Regions from separate parts of the Comamonas sp. F1-6 genome, predicted to be linked through region 1. Evidence: riboswitches for the same ligand, from Rfam matches in the RefSeq annotation. Region 1 holds a riboswitch; each other region holds the start of a gene.

Region 1 (3,262 bases):
TCGGCATCGATGCTGCCTGTGATCTTGAGCTGACCAAAGGCGGTGGCCACGTGGGCGCGACAGACCGAGCGCAGATAGATCTGGTTCATGTCATCGCTGGCCAGCCACTGGGCCTTGGCCGCATCGTTATGAGCCAGCATGTCCTTGGGCACGGGCAGATCCCAGTCGCTCAGTTGTTGGTGCAGAAAGCGCAGAGTCTTGGCAGACTTGCCGCCCGTCTGCTCCTGGTACCACTCTTGAAGAGCGGCCAGTGTGTCGCTGCCGTCATCGTTGCCGAAGGGGCTGAAGTCGTCACCGCAGTCGTAATAGAAGTCCTGGGCCGCGATGCGCGCAAAGGTCGGGTGGCTGGTCTCGCGGGCGAGACCGACGTGCGGATCGTCAAAATACAGAATGGTGCTCATGGCTGCATGCAAAAACGGCCTTCGCAATGCGAGGGCCGTTGATACGCTTAGTTGTCCTTGGCGAAGTCGTTGTAGGCGGTCTCTTCCATCAGGCCTTCGAGCTCGCCCACATTGCTCATCTTGACCTTGAAGAACCAGCCAGCGGCCAGCGGGTCGCTGTTGGCGAGCGACGGGTCATCGCGCAGGGCTTCGTTGACTTCGACGATCTCGCCGGTCACGGGCATGTAGACATCGGCAGCGGCCTTGACGGACTCGACCACGCCAGCCACATCGCCGGCCTTGAAGCTGGAGCCCACGGCAGGCAGGTCCACAAACACCACATCGCCCAGCGCATCCTGTGCGTGTACGGTGATGCCGACGATGGCGGCATTGGTGTCAGCGGCGTTGATCCATTCGTGTTCTTTGGAATACTTGATGCTCATGGAAAGCTCCAGATGGGGGATTCAGGGGAATCGGGTGTTGTTTGAGAAAGGTCCAGCTCGCACTTTAGCGGTGTTCTGGCAGCTGTTTGGCAAACTGGCCCGTCTCATGCGCGGCGGCAGACCTAGCCGCGGTAGTAGCGGGTGGGGACGAAGGGCGTGGCGACCACCTTCATGGGCACGGGCTTGCCGCGCACCATGGCGAAGATTTCCGTATCGATGGCGGCGTAGTCGGGCTCGACATAGGCCAGCGCCACAGGCTGGTTGAGCGTGGGGCTGAGCAGGCCGCTGGTGATGTGGCCGATATGCTGTCCGTCCATGTTTTCCAGCACGGCGGGCTCGCGCACGGGAATGCGTTCCAGCGCGATCAAGCCCACGCGCTTGCGGCGCAGCGACTGAGGGTTCTGCAATTGCTCCAGCACGATGGCCGCACCGGGAAAGCCGCCTTCGCGCTCGCCGCCGGTGCGGCGCACCTTCTGCATGGCCCAGTTCAGCGCAGCTTCCACCGGGGTGGTGCTGGTGTCTATGTCGTTGCCGTACAGGCAAAGTCCGGCTTCTAGGCGCAGCGAGTTGCGCGCGCCCAGACCGATGGGGGCTACCTCGGGCTGTGCCAGCAGAGCTTCGGCAAAGGCTTCGGCAGCTTCGCCGGGCAGGGAGATTTCAAAGCCGTCCTCGCCCGTATAGCCGCTGCGCGTGATGTGGAGCGCATGGCCTTGCCAGTCGAAGTGGTTGCCGGTCATGAAGACCAGTTGCGTCACACCGGGAATCAGACGCGAGAGGGCAGTGACGGCTTGCGGGCCTTGCAGGGCCAGCAGGGCGCGATCGGGCAGTGGGACGACCTCGCAGCGGCTACCGATGCGGTTCTGGATATGAGCGATATCGGCCTCTTTGCAGGCACCGTTGACGATGAGGAACAGATCATCGCCGCGGTTGACGAACATCAGGTCGTCGAGAATTCCGCCTTGTTCATCGAGCAGCAGACCGTAGCGCTGCTTGTGCAGGCCCAGGGCCATGACATCGACGGGCATCAGCGATTCGAGCGCGGCGGCGGCATCGGGGCCGCGCAACAGCAACTGGCCCATGTGCGAGACATCGAACAGGCCGGCGGCCTTGCGCGTGTGCAGATGCTCGGCCATTAGGCCTTGAGGGTATTGCACGGGCATGGCGTAGCCGGCAAACGGCACCATGCGGGCACCCAGTTTCTGGTGCAGTGCAAACAGCGGTGTGGAACGCAGATCGGAAGAGGTGTCAGCAGCAGTCACAGGCAAGCGCTCCGGTGGTCAAACCAAAATGAGTGGCCATGCATGACAGGGCCATGCGTGGCGGGCTTGCCCTGCTGTCCGCTTTACCTGAGAGATTCACTGCACGCATTGCATCGGGCAGTTTGCTCCTTCGGTGGATGCTGGCGCACATACGAAATGACGGCCTGCATCTCTCTCCAGCTAGGGACGCTGCAGGTTTGCACACCTTGCAGCGCTTGTCAGTCCTTTTGCCTGAGCGTTTTGACACCGGGTTGGGGTCTGCGCCTTCGGCGGTGCGAGGCAGCTTCAAGCTGCAGGCACTCTCTCCTGACGTTGGCGATTCTAGCGGTGGGCAAGGGGCTTGCACCACCGAATCGGACGGATTTTGGGGTTTTCGAGCACAGATCGCTGGAATTGAGCTTGTGGTCTCACTGCGGTTCTGTGTTCATGGCGGGTGTTCGAGGAACATCGATCTCCTGGCGCGGAAACACCAGTTGGTAGGGCTGCTCGAAGCAGGACGTCACGGGCTGGCCCTGGCGCATGCCGGGCTTGAACTTCCAGCGTTCGAGCGAGCGCAGTATGGACTTCACGATGCGGGGATCGGCATCGGCAGGCTGGTAGGCCACACGGCCGAGTTCGCCCTGAGCCGTGACTTCCAGGCGGAAGACCACCGTGGTCTCCAGCCCGTTCGGAAACCAGTGGGCGCTGATGAAAGGCGTGGTGTGGCGGCGTGGCTGCGGTTGCCGATCGAGCTGGGCGGGGGGTGTGCAGTCTGCATTGATCCAGGCAGGCCAATTTACGGTTTGGCCTCCGGAAGCCGAGGCGGAGTCAGCCTGGGGCTGGGGAGTGATGTCGGCCACCTTAGGCGCCATGGCTGGGTTGCCAGCGCAGGCACTGAGCAGCAGAGCTCCCAAGACGGCCGCGTATGCAGCAAGACAGCGTGAGTGGCGTGAAGTATCCATGGCGGCATTCTCGGTCATCCCCAGTCGATTTCGGCAGACCTGGTGGAGTCGGTCGTTCAGCCAGGGCCGGGCTGCCTTGCTCCAGAGCTTGTCCTGCAGGGGCAAACATCATGTCCGGCAGGGACTAAACAGAATTTTCCCCATGGATAGGATTATGACGTTCGTCAAAAAATGTTTATTCAAGGAGAGAAAATGCCCGAAAAAGCCACGAATGAATTCTGGAAATATCTGAAGCCGAT
Region 2 (3,262 bases), on a different contig from region 1:
GGCTCACGGCGATATCCGCCACATCGGTACGCAGCAGCTGCGGATCGGTATAGGGAATCAGAAAGCCGATGACGACAATGGCCAGCACATAGAACAGCAGGATGCGCCAGAACACCTGACGAATCGCACGCGGCACGTTCTCGCGCGGATTCTCGGATTCGCCTGCCGCAACGCCCACCAGCTCCGTGCCCTGGAAGGAATAGGCCACGATCATGGCCACGCCCACAAAGGTCGCGAAATTGCCGACGAATGGCGCATCGCCCGTGGTCCAGTTCTCGAAGCCGGGTACATGGCCGTTGCTGATGATGCCGAACAGAATCAGCACGCCGGTGATCAGAAAGGCCACCACGGCCAGCACCTTGATCAGCGCGAACCAGTACTCGGCCTCGGCAAAGCCGCGCGCGGAAAACGCGTTCAGCCCCACCATCAGCAGCAGGAACAGGCCGCTCCAGATGATGCCTGGCACATCGGGAAACCAGTAGGCCATGACCAGTTGCGAGGCCACCAGGTCCACCGCCACCACCACAGCCCAACTGAACCAGAAGTTCCAGCCCAGCGCAAAGCCGAAGCCTCGATCCACATAGCGCGAGGCATAGGTAGAGAAAGAGCCGGCCACAGGCATGAAGGCGGCCAGCTCGCCCAGGCTGGTCATGATGTAGTACACCATGATGCCGATGAGCAGATAGGTGAGCACGGCACCACCAGGGCCGATCTGGGCGATGGCCGAGCCGGAGGCCACGAACAGGCCCGTTCCGATGGCGCCGCCAATGGCAATCATGCTCAGGTGGCGCTGCTTGAGCACCCGGTGCAAGCGGGGCTGGTTATCGTCACCATCACCAGTCGGCGCGAGCTGCTGGCTTGAGTTGGGTTGGGACATAAATGTCTTGTTGTAATGGTTTGCGCCCATCCGGACAAAACACCCAACCATCCCGCAGGCGCTGCGGCAGGCAACGCAAAAAGGCGACCATGACGGTCGCGGGCAACAAGGACAAAGGAACGAAGCCATGACAGCAGAACGCCATGGCGGATAGGCCAGTTGCATCCTGAATCGGCAGCCACCCCAGTCGGGCGCTTCAATGGCAAAGCGGTGATATCGCCGGGCCCATTGACAGGCAAAGACGATATTTTGCCCAAATCCACCGCCGACCATGACCCGCCATGCCAATGCAGGGGCTGACTCTGGGGCTGCTCGGTGGCACTTGACAGCGTCTATCGCTATGAATTTAGAAGCACACTGCGCTTTAATAAATTCATTTTCATAGACAAACAATCAATATTTCATTGAAGGATAAGCGGCAAGCGCTATCAAATAGCGTGAACCCGACATGAGCAGCCATGGCTGGGCCCTGGCGCAGAAGTCTAGAAAACCCGTATATCCAGGCACCGCCGTTCTTCCTACATTTGCCCACAGGCTCTCAGCCCGGTGATGCCGAGAGAGACTGCAGCGCAAACTTGGCGTATGCAGCGCCGAAGGAGCAACCGCCCCGGAAACTCTCAGGCCAAAGGATCGGCATCGCTTTCACACACTCTGAAGAATGTCCGGACGTCATCGTCCGCCGGGCATACCGAAGGAGCAAGCGAGCAGCGCCGCAAGGCCCTGCCTCGTGAATCTCTCAGGTCCAGAACAGAGGGGGCGTCCGCTGCGCATGTTGCGCACGGGCTCCACCCTTGACGTTTCTGGAATCTGAATCATGAAGACAATCGCCGTCATCGGCGGTGGCATCACGGGCGTGACCACCGCCTACGCCCTCGCACGCCGCGGATTTTCCGTCACCCTGTTCGAGAAGCAGCGCTATGCCGCCATGGAAACCTCGTTCGCCAATGGCGGCCAGCTCTCGGCCTCGAACGCCGAGGTCTGGACCCATTGGTCCACCATCGTCAAGGGCCTCAAGTGGATGCTCAAGAGCGATGCTCCGCTGCTGCTCAATCCCAGGCCCAGCTGGCACAAGATTTCCTGGTTCTGCCAGTTTCTCGCTGCCATCCCCCATTACGAGAAAAACACCGTGGAAACCGCCAGGCTGGCGATTGCGGCACGCGAGCACCTGTTTGACTGGGCGTCCAGCGAAGGCATTGACTTCGATCTGAAACAAAAAGGCATCTTGCATATCTACCGCGACCGAGCAGGCTTTGAACATGCGGGCAAGGTTTCCCAGTTGCTGGCCAAAGGCGGCCTGGAGCGCCGCGCCGTGACACCGCAGGAGATGCGCTCCATAGAGCCGACCCTGTCCGGAACCTTCTATGGCGGCTACTTCACCGAGAGCGACTCCACGGGCGACATCCACAAGTTCACCAGCGGCCTGGCTGCCGCCTGCGAACGACTGGGCGTGCAATGCCGCTACGGCCAGGAAATCATGTCGGTGAACAGCAACGGCAAGCAGGCCAGCGTGACCGTGCGCCAGGGCCTGGAAACCGAGACCTCGACTTTCGACGCCATGGTGGTCTGCGCAGGCACGGCCAGCCGCGCCCTGGCTGCCCAGCTCGGCGACAGCGTCAACATCTATCCGGTCAAGGGCTATTCCATCACGGTCAATCTGCCGGACGAAGCCAGCCGCGCCGCAGCCCCTGTGGTGAGTCTGCTGGACGACGAGACCAAGCTGGTCACCAGCCGCCTCGGCGACGATCGCTTCCGAGTTGCCGGTACGGCGGAGTTCAACGGCTTCAACAAGGACATCCGCGCCGACCGCATCCGCCCACTCATCGAATGGGTGCAGCAATGCTTCCCGGGCGTCAGCACGCGCAGCGTCGTGCCTTGGGCGGGCCTGCGCCCCATGATGCCGGACATGCTGCCGCGCGTGGGCCCTGGCAACAAGCCCTGCGTGTTCTACAACACCGGCCACGGCCATCTGGGCTGGACCTTGTCGGCCGTCACCGCCGACATGGTCGGCGACCTCGTGCTGCAGTCCATGGGCAGCGCCAGCAGACAGCCCCGACCGGCCACGCTGAGCACCGCCAGCGCCTGACCACGACCTGAAAACCTCATCAACAAGCCAGACACGGTAGCCGCAGCGCCCCGTGAGGGGCAGCTGTTGCCGTGTGAATGGCAAAACGGAGACATACAACATGAGTCGAAATCATCCAAGCGCAGCCGGGGAGTCGCTGCAGCAGACAGGGGAGCTGGAGCGCGGCCTCAAGGACCGGCACATCCAGCTGATCGCCCTGGGCGGCGCCATTGGCGTGGGCCTGTTCCTGGGCTCGGCCAAGGCAATCCACAAGGCTGGTCCGCTGCTGCTGGTCAGCTACGCCATCGCGGGGCTGGCCATCT
Region 3 (3,262 bases), on a different contig from region 1:
GCGTGGTGAGGCTCGACTGAAAAGTATCTCTATCAGAGTCTGTCAACGCCAATGCACACATTGCGGCAAGCTATGCGTTTTAATGATGACTTTTCTCGCCAACGCAGAAGATCTGACGAGAGATAGTGGGACAGCCTAATGAATCCCCGGGCATGGTCCATTGCTTGTCTTTCACATAAACATGGGGCGTAGGCATACCAAGACCCTGGGAACAGCGCCGCAGGCGTAGGTCTGCCACCGAGAAAGCGGACCTGGTTCGTCAAACCTATGAGCCTGGGATGAGCGTGTCACTCGTGGCTCACCAAGAAGGTGTATCGGCAAGCTTGCTCTTTACCTCGCGAAAGCTTGAGCATGAAGGGCCTCCGACACCAACGCCCTAATGAGTGCTGCCGCTCACACCACCAACTGGAAGCAGTACAACGCAGCACTCAAGGCTCGCGGCTCCTTGACCATCTGGCTGGACAAGACCATGTCTTGGCTTGCCGCTGACAGCGGCAAACGCGGGCACAGCCCGCAGTTCTCGGATGCAGCGATTCAGTTCTGCCTGACCATCAAGAACCTCTTTGGATTAGTCTTGCGGCAGACCACAGGCTTTGTTCCGTCACTACTGGCGCTGTCTGGATTGCTGTGGCCAATTCCCGACTTCAGTACATTGTGTCGCCGCCAACGCCGTCTGGATGTGCAAGTGGCATACCGCTCTAGCGCAGCCGGCCTGCACCGACTGGTTGACTCCACAGGCATCAAGTTCCTTGGCGAAGGCGAGTGGAAGTGCAAAAAGCATCGCCGCCAATGGCGCAAGCTGCACATCGGTATTGATGCGCAAACGCTGCAGTGTTGCCGCAGTTGCGGAGCAAGTTCCTGCCGAGGAGCCGCTGCTGACAGTGACAGGCGATGGGGCTTATGACACGCAGTACGTGCATGCGGCGGTCATTCAGCGCAATGCCACGCCCATCATTCCCCCAAGAAAGAATGCCAAGGTGCGCAAAGGCGATGGCTTTGCGCACCGCAACGCAGCTATCGCCGCATGCAGACGGTTGGGGTGAAGTATCTGGAAACGCTGGAGCGGTTACCACCGGCGCAGCCCGGTAGAGACCAAGATGAACTGCATCAAACGCCTGGGTGAACGAGTAATGTCACGCACGTTCGAGCGCCAAGTTAACGAACTGCACATTCGAGCCGCCATCCTCAATCGGTCTACTGAACCGGTCTGCCCGCAGACGGTGGCTGTGGCCTAGCCACACCTGGGGTTGGGAAATCTGGCCATGGGGGTGATATATGCAACAACGCCCTCTCGCTGTCGCGCGTATGAGTTTTTATGGCGGGCGGCTTCACAGACGAAAACGCGGGCTTGCGCGAGCCATGGCGGATTCAGACCGCCCTTCCGCACCCCGAGCTGGCAGCCGCAGAAACACACCAATACAGGTATTAACCCGAATAAAGTCGCTGAAACTAGCTAGAATCGCGCCCATCCCGCGGGAGAGCGGAGCCTTTCGAGGGTTCCCGCCGAAGGCGCAAACTCCCATAATCGCTCAGGCAATAAGTACCGCAGGTGGGTCTGACAGGACCCGGATATCGCCAACTGGAGAGCAGCCCGCAACCACAAGCTGCAGGGCTCACCGAAGGGGCAAGCATGTCCACCGCGAAGGTGCTCATGCGCAACTCTCAGGTAAAAGGACAGCGGGAGAGGCAAGCCGGACACTCCCGCCGATGTGAGTGGCTGGTCTATTTTCAAGTGCCTTCATGCTTCCTTCCGTCTCTTTGCTGGACTCGTTCCAGGCCTCCAACTTCACCGTCATGCTGGTCATCTATCTGGTGGCCATTACCGCCGAAGCCATGTCCGGCGCACTCGCCGCAGGCCGGCGCAATATGGATATCTTCGGCGTCGTCGTCATCGCCTTTGTCACTGCCCTGGGAGGCGGCACCATCCGCGACATGGTGCTGGGCCACTACCCCATCGGCTGGACCCAGCACCCTGAATATGTGTATCTGGTCATCAGCTTCGGTCTGCTGACCACCGTGATTGCACGCCATATGCACAGGCTCAAGCAGGTGTTTTTGCTGCTGGACGCCATGGGACTGATCGCCTTTTCGCTGATCGGCTGCAATACCGCGCTGGAGCTGGGCTACCCCACCATCGTCATCATCATGGCCGGCATGATTACCGGCATCAGCGGCGGCATCTTGCGCGATGTGCTCTGCAACCAGGTCCCCGTGGTGTTCCGCCGCGAGCTGTATGCCAGCGTGTCGCTGTCGGTATGCCTGATGTTCCTGGGCCTGCGCTATCTGGATGTCAGCCCCAATATCAGCACCATCGTGTGTTTTGCCGGCGGTCTGGCCTTCCGTCTGGCCGCCATTCGTTTCAAATGGCGCCTGCCGGTTTTTTCGTACCAGCAGCGCTGGGAGTGATAGAGACTCCCCCTGTGGCGCTGCGCGCCGTCCCCCTCTCTTGCTACGCAGGAGGGAGACGCAGCCATCGCTGCGGGGCGGCCCTTGCTTGGCTGCTCTAACCTAGACTGCGCCATGCATTACCCATGTAGTTTCACTTTCCATGTCTGAACCGATCACATGGATGCCGGATGGCACCCCCTACAACACCCGATTTGGTGATCGCTATCACAGCGAGCTGGGCGGCCTTGACCAGGCCCGCCAGGTTTTTCTCGGTGGCTGCGATCTTCCAGCTGCCTGGGCCGATGCAGCGCAGTGGCGCATTCTGGAAACCGGCTTTGGCTTCGGCCTGAATTTCCTGGTCACCTGGGCGGCATGGAAAGCCGACCTCAGACGCCCGCGCATTCTGCATTTTGTCTCGGTGGAGGCCTACCCTGTCTCGCGCGAGGATCTGCTCGCGTTTTTACCGACCGATGGGGAACTGCGCCCGCTTGGCGAACAACTGGCCGAGCAATGGTGGGGACTGCTGCCCGGCGTGCATCGCCTTTCCTTTGATGACGGCCAGGTGCTGCTGACGCTCCATATAGGCGATGCCAGGACCATGCTGCGCAAGCAGCAGATGACGGCTGACAGCGTATATCTGGATGGCTTCTCTCCCCAGCTCAACCCCGAGATGTGGGATGAAGATGCCATGAAGAACATCGCCCGCCATTGCCGCCGTGGCACGCAGCTTGCCACTTGGTGCGTGGCCGGCCATGTGCGCCAAGCGCTCAAGGCTCAGGGTTTTGACGTCAAGAAGCGCGTTGGCGTGCCGCCCAAGCGCCATAACCTGCATGCAGCCTACAACCCGGCCTGGGAGCCGCGCCATCGCCCTGAC

Evidence for each region. A riboswitch is a leader RNA that binds a small molecule or an ion and turns the genes downstream of it on or off. The one in region 1 is predicted to bind glycine.
Region 2: another riboswitch for glycine. It lies ahead of AAIL66_RS00960 (D-amino acid dehydrogenase); the one in region 1 lies ahead of gcvT (glycine cleavage system aminomethyltransferase GcvT).
Region 3: another riboswitch for glycine. It lies ahead of AAIL66_RS23705 (trimeric intracellular cation channel family protein); the one in region 1 lies ahead of gcvT (glycine cleavage system aminomethyltransferase GcvT).

The regions. Positions count from the first base shown of each region.
Region 1 covers NZ_JBCPWN010000003.1:168,260-171,521, forward strand. Annotated here, with positions in the region: gene AAIL66_RS04615 (MolR family transcriptional regulator) at 1-401, opposite strand, end outside; gene gcvH (glycine cleavage system protein GcvH) at 449-823, opposite strand; gene gcvT (glycine cleavage system aminomethyltransferase GcvT) at 946-2,082, opposite strand; glycine riboswitch at 2,147-2,272, opposite strand; glycine riboswitch at 2,292-2,401, opposite strand; gene AAIL66_RS04630 (energy transducer TonB) at 2,490-3,023, opposite strand; partial or broken gene AAIL66_RS04635 (2,4'-dihydroxyacetophenone dioxygenase family protein) at 3,216-3,262, shown strand, end outside.
Region 2 covers NZ_JBCPWN010000001.1:208,102-211,363, reverse strand. Annotated here, with positions in the region: gene AAIL66_RS00965 (amino acid permease) at 1-877, opposite strand, end outside; glycine riboswitch at 1,421-1,520, shown strand; gene AAIL66_RS00960 (D-amino acid dehydrogenase) at 1,692-2,960, shown strand; gene AAIL66_RS00955 (amino acid permease) at 3,061-3,262, shown strand, end outside.
Region 3 covers NZ_JBCPWN010000041.1:13,017-16,278, reverse strand. Annotated here, with positions in the region: partial or broken gene AAIL66_RS23715 (transposase) at 195-359, shown strand; partial or broken gene AAIL66_RS23710 (IS5 family transposase) at 380-1,235, shown strand; glycine riboswitch at 1,464-1,556, shown strand; glycine riboswitch at 1,570-1,688, shown strand; gene AAIL66_RS23705 (trimeric intracellular cation channel family protein) at 1,741-2,406, shown strand; gene mnmC (FAD-dependent 5-carboxymethylaminomethyl-2-thiouridine(34) oxidoreductase MnmC) at 2,570-3,262, shown strand, end outside.